Caldimonas brevitalea: one gene and its partners. The protein of the gene in region 3 binds, or shares a complex with, the protein of the main gene of each other region. Links are inferred from orthologs where the notes say so. Each region holds a gene or a part of one and is shown on either strand. Other genes may lie near its edges.

Region 1 (3,122 bases), 3.0 Mb from region 3 along the record:
ACCTGCTGGGTCTCCGTGAAGCAGTGGAACACGCCGCCGACCTGGCCCTGGCCCTCTTCGCGCAGGATCGCCAGGGTGTCGTCGGAGGCGCTGCGGGTGTGGATCACCAGCGGCTTGGCGAGGTCCGCGGCGACGCGGATGTGGGTGCGAAAGCGCTCGCGCTGCCACTCCATCTCGGCCAGGCTGCGCCCGTTGAGCCGGTAGTAATCCAGGCCGGTTTCGCCCACCGCGACCACCTTGTCCCGCGAGGCCAGTTCACGCAAACGCGCCACGCTGGGCTCTTCGACACCTTCGTTGTCGGGGTGCACGCCGCAGCTGGCCCAGAAGTTGTCGTGCTGCAGCGCCAGCGTGTGCACCTGGTCGAACTCCTCCAGCGTGGTGCAGATGCACAGCGCCCGGTCGACCTGGGCGGCGGCCATGGCCGCGCGGATGGCGCCGAGGTTCTCGGCCAGTTCGGGAAAACTCAGATGGCAATGGGAATCGACAAACATCGCGGATCAACGAAGGGGGAAGAAGGAGGCGTCAGGTGCGCCGTGAGACGGGGCCCCGCGCCGGCAGACAGCAGCGCAGGCGGGCTCGGAGCGCAGAAAGGCCTCAAGCCTACACTGCTCTCGCGCCGCTGGCGCGGCCGTGAGCCCGGGCCGAACACGCGCGGGGCGCGCCGGCGTCGTCAGATGGTCTGGGTGGGTTTGGACGACTGGATCGAGGTGCCGAGCAGCTCCTCGATCTTCATTTTCAGCAAGCGCGATTTCTCGTCACTCGGAAACCGCACGCCGACCCCCTGGGTGCGGCCGCCCGACGCATTGGCCGGGGTGACCCAGGCCACCTTGCCGGCGACCGGGTAACGCTGCGGGTCCTCGGGCAGCGACAGCAGCAGATAGATGTCTTCGCCGAGTTTGTAGTCGCGCGTGGTCGGCACGAACAGCCCGCCGTCGGTGAACACCGAGATGTAGGCGGCGTACAGCGCGCCCTTTTCGCGGAACACCAGCTGGATGACGCTGGGGCGGGCCGCACTGCCGCCAGCGGCGGGGGTGCCACTGGCCAAGGGACGGGGGGTGGGCTCGCTCATGGCGCGGAGTGTAAGGCGCGCTTGGCCTGCGCAACAAGGGACTCGAGCATCAGGCCGGCGTTCCACGGATGCTCTTCGTGACGTGCTGCACGCCGCAGCTCGGCGCCCCAGCTCGTCAGCGCGTCCAGGCTGGCTTTTCGGCCCGCGAAGGACTCCGCGCCGAAATAGCGCGGCGGGGCCCCGACCGCCACACACAAGGCGTCGTGACAGACCTTCTGCAAGGTCTCGAGCACCAGCGGCACCGGCCATCCCGACAGCGCCGACCCGTCGCCGGCCGCCAGCCGGGCCGGCAGGTCCCGCCAGCGGTTCGCGTCCAGCCCTTGGGCGGCCAGGTCGCGGGCGGCGAGCGGCAGCTGCCCGGCGGCGGCCAGCAACACCTCTGCGCCAGCCAACCCCTGCGATTGCAACCACTGCCGCGCCACCTCCGCCGGGGGCGGCGCCAGGCGCTGGAGCTGACAGCGGCTGCGGATCGTCGGCAGCAGGGATTCGATCGCCTCGGTGCTCAACACGAAGCGCGCCTGGCCGGGCGGCTCTTCGAGCGTCTTGAGCAAGGTGTTGGCCGAGATGGCATTCATGCGTTCGGCCGGGTGCACCAGCACCACCTTGGCGACGCCGCGTGCCGAGGTCTGCTGCGCGAACTCGACCGCCCGGCGCAGCGCCTCGACCTTGATTTCTTTGCTGGGCTTGGCCTTGCTGCTGGCCTTGGCCGGTGCCTCGGCGTCGGCGGTGGCCCAGCCGAGCGCCTCCTGCAGCGCCTCCGGCAGCAGCACCAGCAGGTCGGGATGGGTGCGCGCCCGCACCAGCGCGCAGCTGGCGCAGCGGCCGCAGGCCGGGCTGGCGGCCTCACGGTCTTCGCACAGCCAGGCCTGCGAGAGCGCCAGCGCCAGTTCGAACTGGCCGATGCCGGCCGGCCCGGCCAGCAACACCGCGTGGCCCCGCTGCGCCCCGAGCAGTTCGCCCAGCGGTGCCTCGAACCAGGGCGGCAGCGCCGCCGGCGCAACCGCGCTCACAGCAGCCCGCGCCGCGTCAGCGCGGCCTCCAGGTCGGCCCAGACGGCGTCGCGCTGCTGCGACGCGTCGAGGCGGATGAAACGCTGCGGATGCGTTTGCGCCCGCGCCCGGTAGCCGTCGTTGACACGACGGAAGAACTCCGCCGGTTGCTGCTCGAAGCGGTCGGGCACCCGGGCGCCTGACAAGCGTTCGGCGGCCACCTCGGGCGGCAGGTCGAACCAGAACGTCAGGTCGGGTTGGCGGCCTTGCTGGACCCAGCGTTCCAGCTGCTCCAGCTGCGCCGTGTCGAAACCGCGGCCGGCTCCCTGGTAGGCAAACGTCGCGTCGGTGAAACGGTCGCACAAGACGACACGGCCAGCGGCCAGTGCCGGCTCGATCACCTGCTGCAGATGGTCACGGCGGGCCGCGAAGATCAGCAAGGACTCGGTCAGCGGGTCCATCGGCTGGTGCAGCACCAGTTCGCGCAGGCGTTCGGCCAGCGCCGTGCCGCCGGGCTCGCGGGTCAGCACCACATCACGCCCGGCGCTGCGCAGCCGCGCGGCAAGGGTGTCGATGTGGGTCGATTTGCCCGCGCCGTCTATGCCCTCGAAACTGATGAAAACACCTGTGTGACCTGCCGTATTGCTCATCCCGTCAGCGCCCGCGCTGGTACTTGTCGACCGCCCGATTATGCTCGGCCAGGGTTTCGCTGAAGACGCTGCTGCCGTCGCCGCGCGAGACGAAAAACAGCGCCTTGGTGTCGGCCGGCTGGACCGCGGCGAGCAGCGAGGCCTTGCCCGGCATCGCGATCGGCGTGGGCGGCAGCCCGACGCGCAGATAGGTGTTGTAAGGGCCGTCGGTCTGCAGGTCGCGTTTGCGCAGGTTGCCGTCGAAGCTTGCGCCCAGCCCGTAGATGACCGACGGATCGGTCTGCAGGGGCATGCCCAGCCGCAAACGATTGTTGAACACGCCGGCCACCAGCCCCCGGTCGGACGGCAAGCCGGTTTCCTTCTCGACGATGGACGCCAGCACCAGCGCTTCGTCCTCACTCTTGAGCGGCGTGC
Region 2 (3,050 bases), 2.2 Mb from region 3 along the record:
GACAACACACAGCTGCGCCGCGTTGCGTTGCGGGTCGAGGCAGGTGTCGCACACCTCCGCCTCAGTGAAGGTGTTGCAGCGCTGACAGTGGCGCACGTCGCGCATGGCTGCATCGAGCGCTTGCGCGATCTGGTGCGCCGCCTCGCGGTCATGCTGCAACAGGTGAAACGCCATCCGCGTCGACGACTTCGGCCCCACGCCGGGCAGCTTGCGCAGGGCCAGCACCAGCGCGTCGAACGACGACATCGTCATGCAGCTTCCCGGCGTGTGCGCGGCGGCATGCGGATCAGAACGGGAACTTCATGCCGGGGGGCAAGGGCATGCCGGCGGTGAGCTTGCCCATCTTTTCCTGGCTGACCTGCTCGGCACGCCGCACGCCGTCGTTGAAGGCGGCAGCGACCAGGTCTTCGAGCATGTCCTTGTCGTCGGCCAGCAGGCTGGGGTCGATCGTCACGCGCTTGACGTCGTGCTTGCAGGTCATCACGACCTTCACGAGTCCTGCGCCCGACTGGCCCTCGACCTCGATCTGCGCCAGCTCGTCCTGGGCGCGCTTGAGGTTGTCCTGCATCTGCTGGGCCTGCTTCATGAGGCCGGCGAGTTGTCCTTTGAGCATGGTGTTCCTTTCGGGGTCACGGGGTGCGGGGTGCGGTTTGCAACGGCCCGCGCAAATTCTGGTTCAAACCGGTCTGACCGAGCCCGGCACGATGCGTGCCGTCGCGAACTGCTGTCGCAGCGCGACGACCAGCGGGTCGTTCTCGATCGCTTCTTCGGCCTGGCGCTGGCGCCGCGCACGTTTCGCGGCTTCGCGGCGTGCCGGGGTGTCCTGGGTCGGGCCGACCTCCAACTGCAGGCGCGCGGCATGGCCCAGCACCTGGCTCATCGCGGCCTCCAGCTTGGCGCGCGCCGCCTCAGAGGCCAGCGTCTCGCGCTCGACCCGCAGCCGCCACGAAGCGGCGTTGTCATCGCCGGCGACCAGGCACTCGCCCTGCATCGCCAGTTCGCGCACCAGCGCGCCGATCAACTCACGCTCGCACATCTGCAGCACCAGTGCATGCCAGCGGTCGCCAAGCGGCGAGCCGGGGGTGTCCGGCAGATCGGCGGCCGGTGCGGGCACGGCCGGCGCCACAGGGGGCACGGCAACGTTCGGCGCCGTGCGAGCGACCGGAGCAACGGGTGACGCAGGCACTGCGGGAGACGCGGCCGGCGCTGCGGCGGGCCCGTCATCCCACGGTGGCGGTTCCGAGCCGGGACGGGGACGGGCTGCGCCCGCCGGTGCCGCCGGTGACAACACTGACCGCGGTGCGGAGGTCGAGGTGCGGGCGGTGGGGCTGGCCACGGGCGCAGACGCAGCGGCCCCAGACGCCGCCGCGGGCGCCGGGGCCGGCGAGGCCGGCGGCGCACTGCGCGGTGCCACGCGCAAGACCGGGTTCTGCGGGCGCTGCAGCGGAGCCGCCTGGGGCCGCGCACTGCCCCCCGCCGCCGGCTTGAAGGCCAGCATGCGCAGCAGCACCATGGTCAGGCCGCTGTACTCGTCCGGTGCCAGACCGAGTTCGTTGCGCCCGTGCAGCGCGATGCTGTAGAGCAGCTGGGTCTCGTCGGGCGGCAGCCGTTCGGCCAGCCGGGCCAGCACCTCGGCCTCGGGATCGGCCGGGTCGGCGGCGTCTGGCACCACCTGCAGCACGGCGAGCTGCTGCAGCACCACCGTCATCTCTTCGAGGGCTCCCTGGGCAGACAGGCCTTGGGCGCGCAGCTGCTGCGCCGTCTCCACCACGGCAGCACCGTCGCCAGCGGCGAGTGCCTCGATCAGCCGGTAGACATGGCTGCGGTCGACCGCGCCCAGCATCTGACGCACGCTCGGCTCGCCCAAGCTGCCCGAACCGAAGGCGATCGCCTGGTCGGTCAGCGACAGCGCGTCGCGCATCGAGCCGCGGGCGGCGCGCGCCAGCAGCCGCAAGGCGCCCGCGTCGGCGTCGATCTGCTCGGCCTGCAGTACCTGCTGCAGATGCTCGAGAACCGTTTCCGGCGCCATCGGGCGCAGGTTGAACTGCAAACAGCGCGACAACACGGTCACCGGCACCTTTTGCGGGTCGGTCGTCGCGAGCACGAACTTGAGGTATTCGGGCGGTTCCTCGAGCGTCTTCAACATCGCGTTGAAGGCGGTGTTCGACAACATGTGCACTTCGTCGATCATGTAGACCTTGAAGCGCCCCACCACCGGCTTGTAGACCGCCTGGTCGAGCAGTTGCGAGATCTCTTCGACACCGCGGTTGGACGCCGCGTCCAACTCGACGTAATCGACAAACCGGCCGGCATCGATGTCGGCACAGGCCTGGCAAGCACCACAAGGCGCTGCCGTGATGCCGCCGCTGCCATCGGGCCCGACGCAGTTGAGCGACTTGGCGAGGATGCGCGACACCGTGGTCTTGCCGACACCGCGGGTGCCCGTGAACAGGTAGGCATGGTGCAGCCGCTGCTGCGTCAGCGCATTGCTCAAGGCCTGCACGACATGCTCCTGACCCACCATCTGCTCGAAGGTGCGGGGTCGGTATTTGCGGGCCAACACGAGGTAACTCATTCTCGCGATTCTACGGGGCGGACTTGCGGGCCGCCGGCAGCAGCAGTCGCTGCCCGCTTGTCCGTCGCCGCCGCCGCCGTGCCGCCAGGCCGGCGGCAGTCGCACGAGGCCGGGGACGTGGGGCTGCCGAGCGATCTCAGGCGCAGACCGCAGCAAAACGGCGAAGCAAAGCGAGGCGGATGAAAGGTGGCTTACAATCGTGCGTGACGGGCCTCCCCGCATGGGAGCGCGGCCAACCGGGTCAGGTCGGGAACGAAGCAGCCCTAACTGTTGCGACCAGTGCCGGGGTTAAGGCTCGTCACCCATCTTCTCGCGTCGCCAGGAAGCACGCGCTTCCAGGGCCGACGCAGTATCCAAGACGATTTGTAGTTCACTCGTCTGCATTCCTTCGATGATCCGACCCGGCTGGTACGCAGCCGATGGCAAGACCGCTAGGCTTGGTCCACGGCGGAGGGGTTTGGCAACTCCGCATCGT
Region 3 (3,009 bases):
GCTTCGGCAGCGGGCTCAGCCCGGTGGCCCCGGGCACGGTCGGCACGCTGTGGGCCTGGCTCAGCTTCGTGGTGCTCGACCTGTGGCTGAGCGAGGCGCAATGGGCGGTGGTGCTGCCGGTCGCCCTGCTCGTCGGGTGGTGGGCGTGCAAGGTGACGGCGCAGCATTTGCGGGCCGCCGACCCCGGCCACATCGTCTGGGACGAGGTGGTGGCTTTCTGGCTGGTGCTGTGGCTGGTGACGCCGGGCGCCGCCAGCACCGAGGTCCGCACGGTCTGGGTCCAGCTGGCCGCCTTTTTGTGCTTCCGCTTTTTCGACGCCGCCAAGCCCGGCCCGGTGCGCTGGGCCGACCGCCGTTTCAAGGGCGAGGGCTGGAGCGGCAGCTTCGGCATTTTGTTCGACGATCTGGTCGCGGCCTTCTGCACCCTGCTCGTGTTTGCCCTGTGGCGGGCTTTGTGAGCTGGCGGGCCTCGACACGGGAGAGACCTTGATGATGGGCCCTTCGGCATCTGATGCGGCGGCGGCGTCCGTCGACACCGACACGCTCGCGACCCAACTCGGCCTGGTCCTGGCCGCCCGCGGCCTGCGGCTGGTCACGGCCGAGTCGTGCACCGGCGGCCTGATCGCCGGCGCCTGCACGTCGGTGGCCGGCTCCAGCGACTGGTTCGAGCGGGGCTACGTCACCTATTCCAACGAGGCCAAGACCGAGCTGCTGGGCGTGCCGGCCGAGATGATTGCGCGCCACGGCGCGGTCAGCCGCGAGGTGGCGATGGGCATGGCGATGGGCGCCTTGCAGCATGCGCGCGCGCAGGTGGCGGTGTCGGTGACCGGCATCGCCGGCCCGGGCGGTGGCAGCGAGGCCAAGCCGGTCGGCACGGTGTGGTTCGGCTTCGGCCGCGGGGATGCGCCGGTTAGCGCCGAATGTGTGCGTTTCAAGGGCGATCGGCGTGAGGTGCGCAGCGGTGCGGTGCGCCACGCCTTGGCGCGTTTGTTGGCCATCGTCAGCAGCGACTGAGCGCGGGCGGATCGGCCCGGCCCGGCGGTCAGGCGCGCAGGGCCAGCCAGCGCCCTTCGGCCTCGCGCGGGCTTTGTGGGGTGCCGACCGCTTCGACCGTCATCAACGCCAAGCGGCGCAAGGCGGCCCAGGGGTCGGACGGCCACTGCGGATGGCGCAGGCCTTTGACGAGGCCGTCGCAGATCTGGGCGGCATCGAGCAAAGCGTCGACACTCGTGTCCGACAGACGCGGCAGCACCCGCTCGAACAGCTTCTCCTTGACGCCCCAGATGCGCTGTTCGCGCAGCGCCATCGGCAGCGGACGCCCGGCGAGCATCGCGTCTTTCACGCGCTTGAGCGCCCGAATGTCTTCGGCCAGGGTCCAGTGCACCAGCACCGCAGCCTCGCCCTCGGCTTCCAGGCCGTCGAGCATGCGCAACACACGGCTCACCTGGCCGGCCAGCACCGCCTCTGACAACTTGAACACGTCGTAGCGTGCGACGTTCAGCACCGCCACCTCGACCTGTTCGAAGCTCAGCTCGCCCGCCGGGTAGAGCAGGCCCAGCTTCTGGATCTCCTGGTGGGCGGCGAGCAGGTTGCCTTCCACCCGGTCTGCGAAGAAGGCCAGCGTGCGCTGCCCCGCTTCGCCGCCCTGCACGCGCTGCCCTTGCGCCGCCAGGCGCTGGGCGATCCAGGCCGGCAGCTGCTTGCGCTCGATCGGGTCGATGCGCACGGTGACGCCGGCGCCGTCGAGCGCGGCGAACCAGCCGCTCGACTGGGTGGCCTTGTCCAGGCGCGGCAGCATCACGATGGTGACCAGGTCCTCGCCCAGATGTTGGCAGTAGCGCTGCAGCGCGTCGGATCCCTCTTTGCCGGGCTTGCCGCCCGGGATGCGGATCTCGATCAGACGCTTGTCGGCGAACAGACTCAGGGCCTGCGCTGCCCCCAGCAACTCGCCCCAATCGAAATGAGCGCCCACCACGTGGTGGACGGTGCGCTCATGGTGCCCGGCGGTGCGCGCGGCCGCACGGATGGCATCGCAGGCTTCCTGCACCAGCAGCGGCTCGTCGCCGTAAAGCGTGTAGAGCGGGCGCAGCTCACGTTGAAGGTGGGCGGCGAGCTGATCCAGGCGCAACTGCATCACAACACCTTCCGGGTCACAACTTCGCTGCCGCCAGCCGCCGCATCAGCTGCTGGGTGATGTCCTGGCGCATTTCGCGCAGCACTTCGGCCTCTTCGCTCTCTTTGGCCAGCGCCGCGCTCTCGTTGTAGCTCAGCACCAGGTTCGGCTGGATCAGCGTCTCGGGGATCAGCTCGCGCCCGTCCGGGGTCCGCAGCCTGAAGCGCAGTCGTGCACGCACGGCGATCTCGCGCACCTGGCCGGTCGAGGTCTTGCCCGTCACGTAGCGATCGCTGCTGTCTTCGAATACCTCGAGTACCACCTCGGCATCCTTGGACGCCTCCACCACACGCATGTCGGGCGCGGCGACCAGTTGGCGGCGCACTTCGATGCCGAGTTCGGAGCGCGGCGAGAAGCCGAGCTGGATGCTGCGGAAGGCGAAGCTCGGTGCGCCGCGCAGCTGGAAGCCGCAGGCCGACAGCAACAGCGGGGCCGCCACGGCACTCAGCCACAGGCGGCGCGACAGTCGGGCCGCCACGCGTCAGACCACCACGTTGACGAGACGGCCCGGCACGATCACGACCTTCTTGACCGGCTTGCCCTCGGCGAACTTGACGAAATCGGGCGACGCGAGGGCCGCCGCCTCGATGGCCGCCTTGTCGGCCGACGCCGGCACCGTGACGGCGCCACGCAGCTTGCCGTTGACCTGCAGCATCAACTCGATCTCGTCTTGCACCAGCGCGGCCTCGTCCACATGCGGCCAGGGGGCGTCGAGCAAATCGCCGTACTGCGCCGTGTAGCCGAGTTGCTGCCACAGGGCATGCGTCAGGTGCGGGCAGGCCGGGTAGAGCACGCGCAACAAGATGCCCACGGCCTCGTGCACCGCCCAGCTGGCG

What was found.
Region 1: the proteins of holA (region 3) and AAW51_RS14155 are in contact, whole or in part, in a cryo-EM structure (PDB 8GIZ), measured with the Escherichia coli proteins. The link is inferred for Caldimonas brevitalea from one-to-one orthologs.
Region 2: the proteins of holA (region 3) and dnaX are in contact, whole or in part, in a cryo-EM structure (PDB 8GIZ), measured with the Escherichia coli proteins. The link is inferred for Caldimonas brevitalea from one-to-one orthologs.

The regions. Positions count from the first base shown.
Region 1 is NZ_CP011371.1:3,291,067-3,294,188, forward strand. Bases 73-3,045 are described here. They hold AAW51_RS14155 (hypothetical protein), read right to left. Parts: upstream 2,080-3,045; coding sequence 1,066-2,079; downstream 73-1,065. Other genes in these bases: AAW51_RS14145 (TatD family hydrolase), read right to left, coding at 73-491; AAW51_RS14150 (PilZ domain-containing protein), read right to left, coding at 671-1,069; tmk (dTMP kinase), read right to left, coding at 2,076-2,708. Also shown: more of AAW51_RS14145, read right to left, coding at 1-72. UniProt on the Escherichia coli protein: Part of the beta sliding clamp loading complex, which hydrolyzes ATP to load the beta clamp onto primed DNA to form the DNA replication pre-initiation complex.
Region 2 is NZ_CP011371.1:2,524,751-2,527,800, reverse strand. What follows is about bases 127-3,027. They hold dnaX (DNA polymerase III subunit gamma/tau), read right to left. Parts: upstream 2,576-3,027; coding sequence 677-2,575; downstream 127-676. Other genes in these bases: AAW51_RS11240 (YbaB/EbfC family nucleoid-associated protein), read right to left, coding at 287-613; recR (recombination mediator RecR), read right to left, coding at 127-252. Outside these bases: more of recR, read right to left, coding at 1-126. UniProt on the Escherichia coli protein: Part of the beta sliding clamp loading complex, which hydrolyzes ATP to load the beta clamp onto primed DNA to form the DNA replication pre-initiation complex.
Region 3 is NZ_CP011371.1:312,969-315,977, forward strand. What follows is about bases 89-2,948. They hold holA (DNA polymerase III subunit delta), read right to left. Parts: upstream 2,135-2,948; coding sequence 1,043-2,134; downstream 89-1,042. Other genes in these bases: AAW51_RS01375 (phosphatidylglycerophosphatase A family protein), read left to right, coding at 89-458; AAW51_RS01380 (CinA family protein), read left to right, coding at 490-1,014; AAW51_RS01390 (LPS-assembly lipoprotein LptE), read right to left, coding at 2,151-2,651; leuS (leucine--tRNA ligase), read right to left, coding at 2,655-2,948. Also shown: more of AAW51_RS01375, read left to right, coding at 1-88; more of leuS, read right to left, coding at 2,949-3,009. UniProt on the Escherichia coli protein: Part of the beta sliding clamp loading complex, which hydrolyzes ATP to load the beta clamp onto primed DNA to form the DNA replication pre-initiation complex.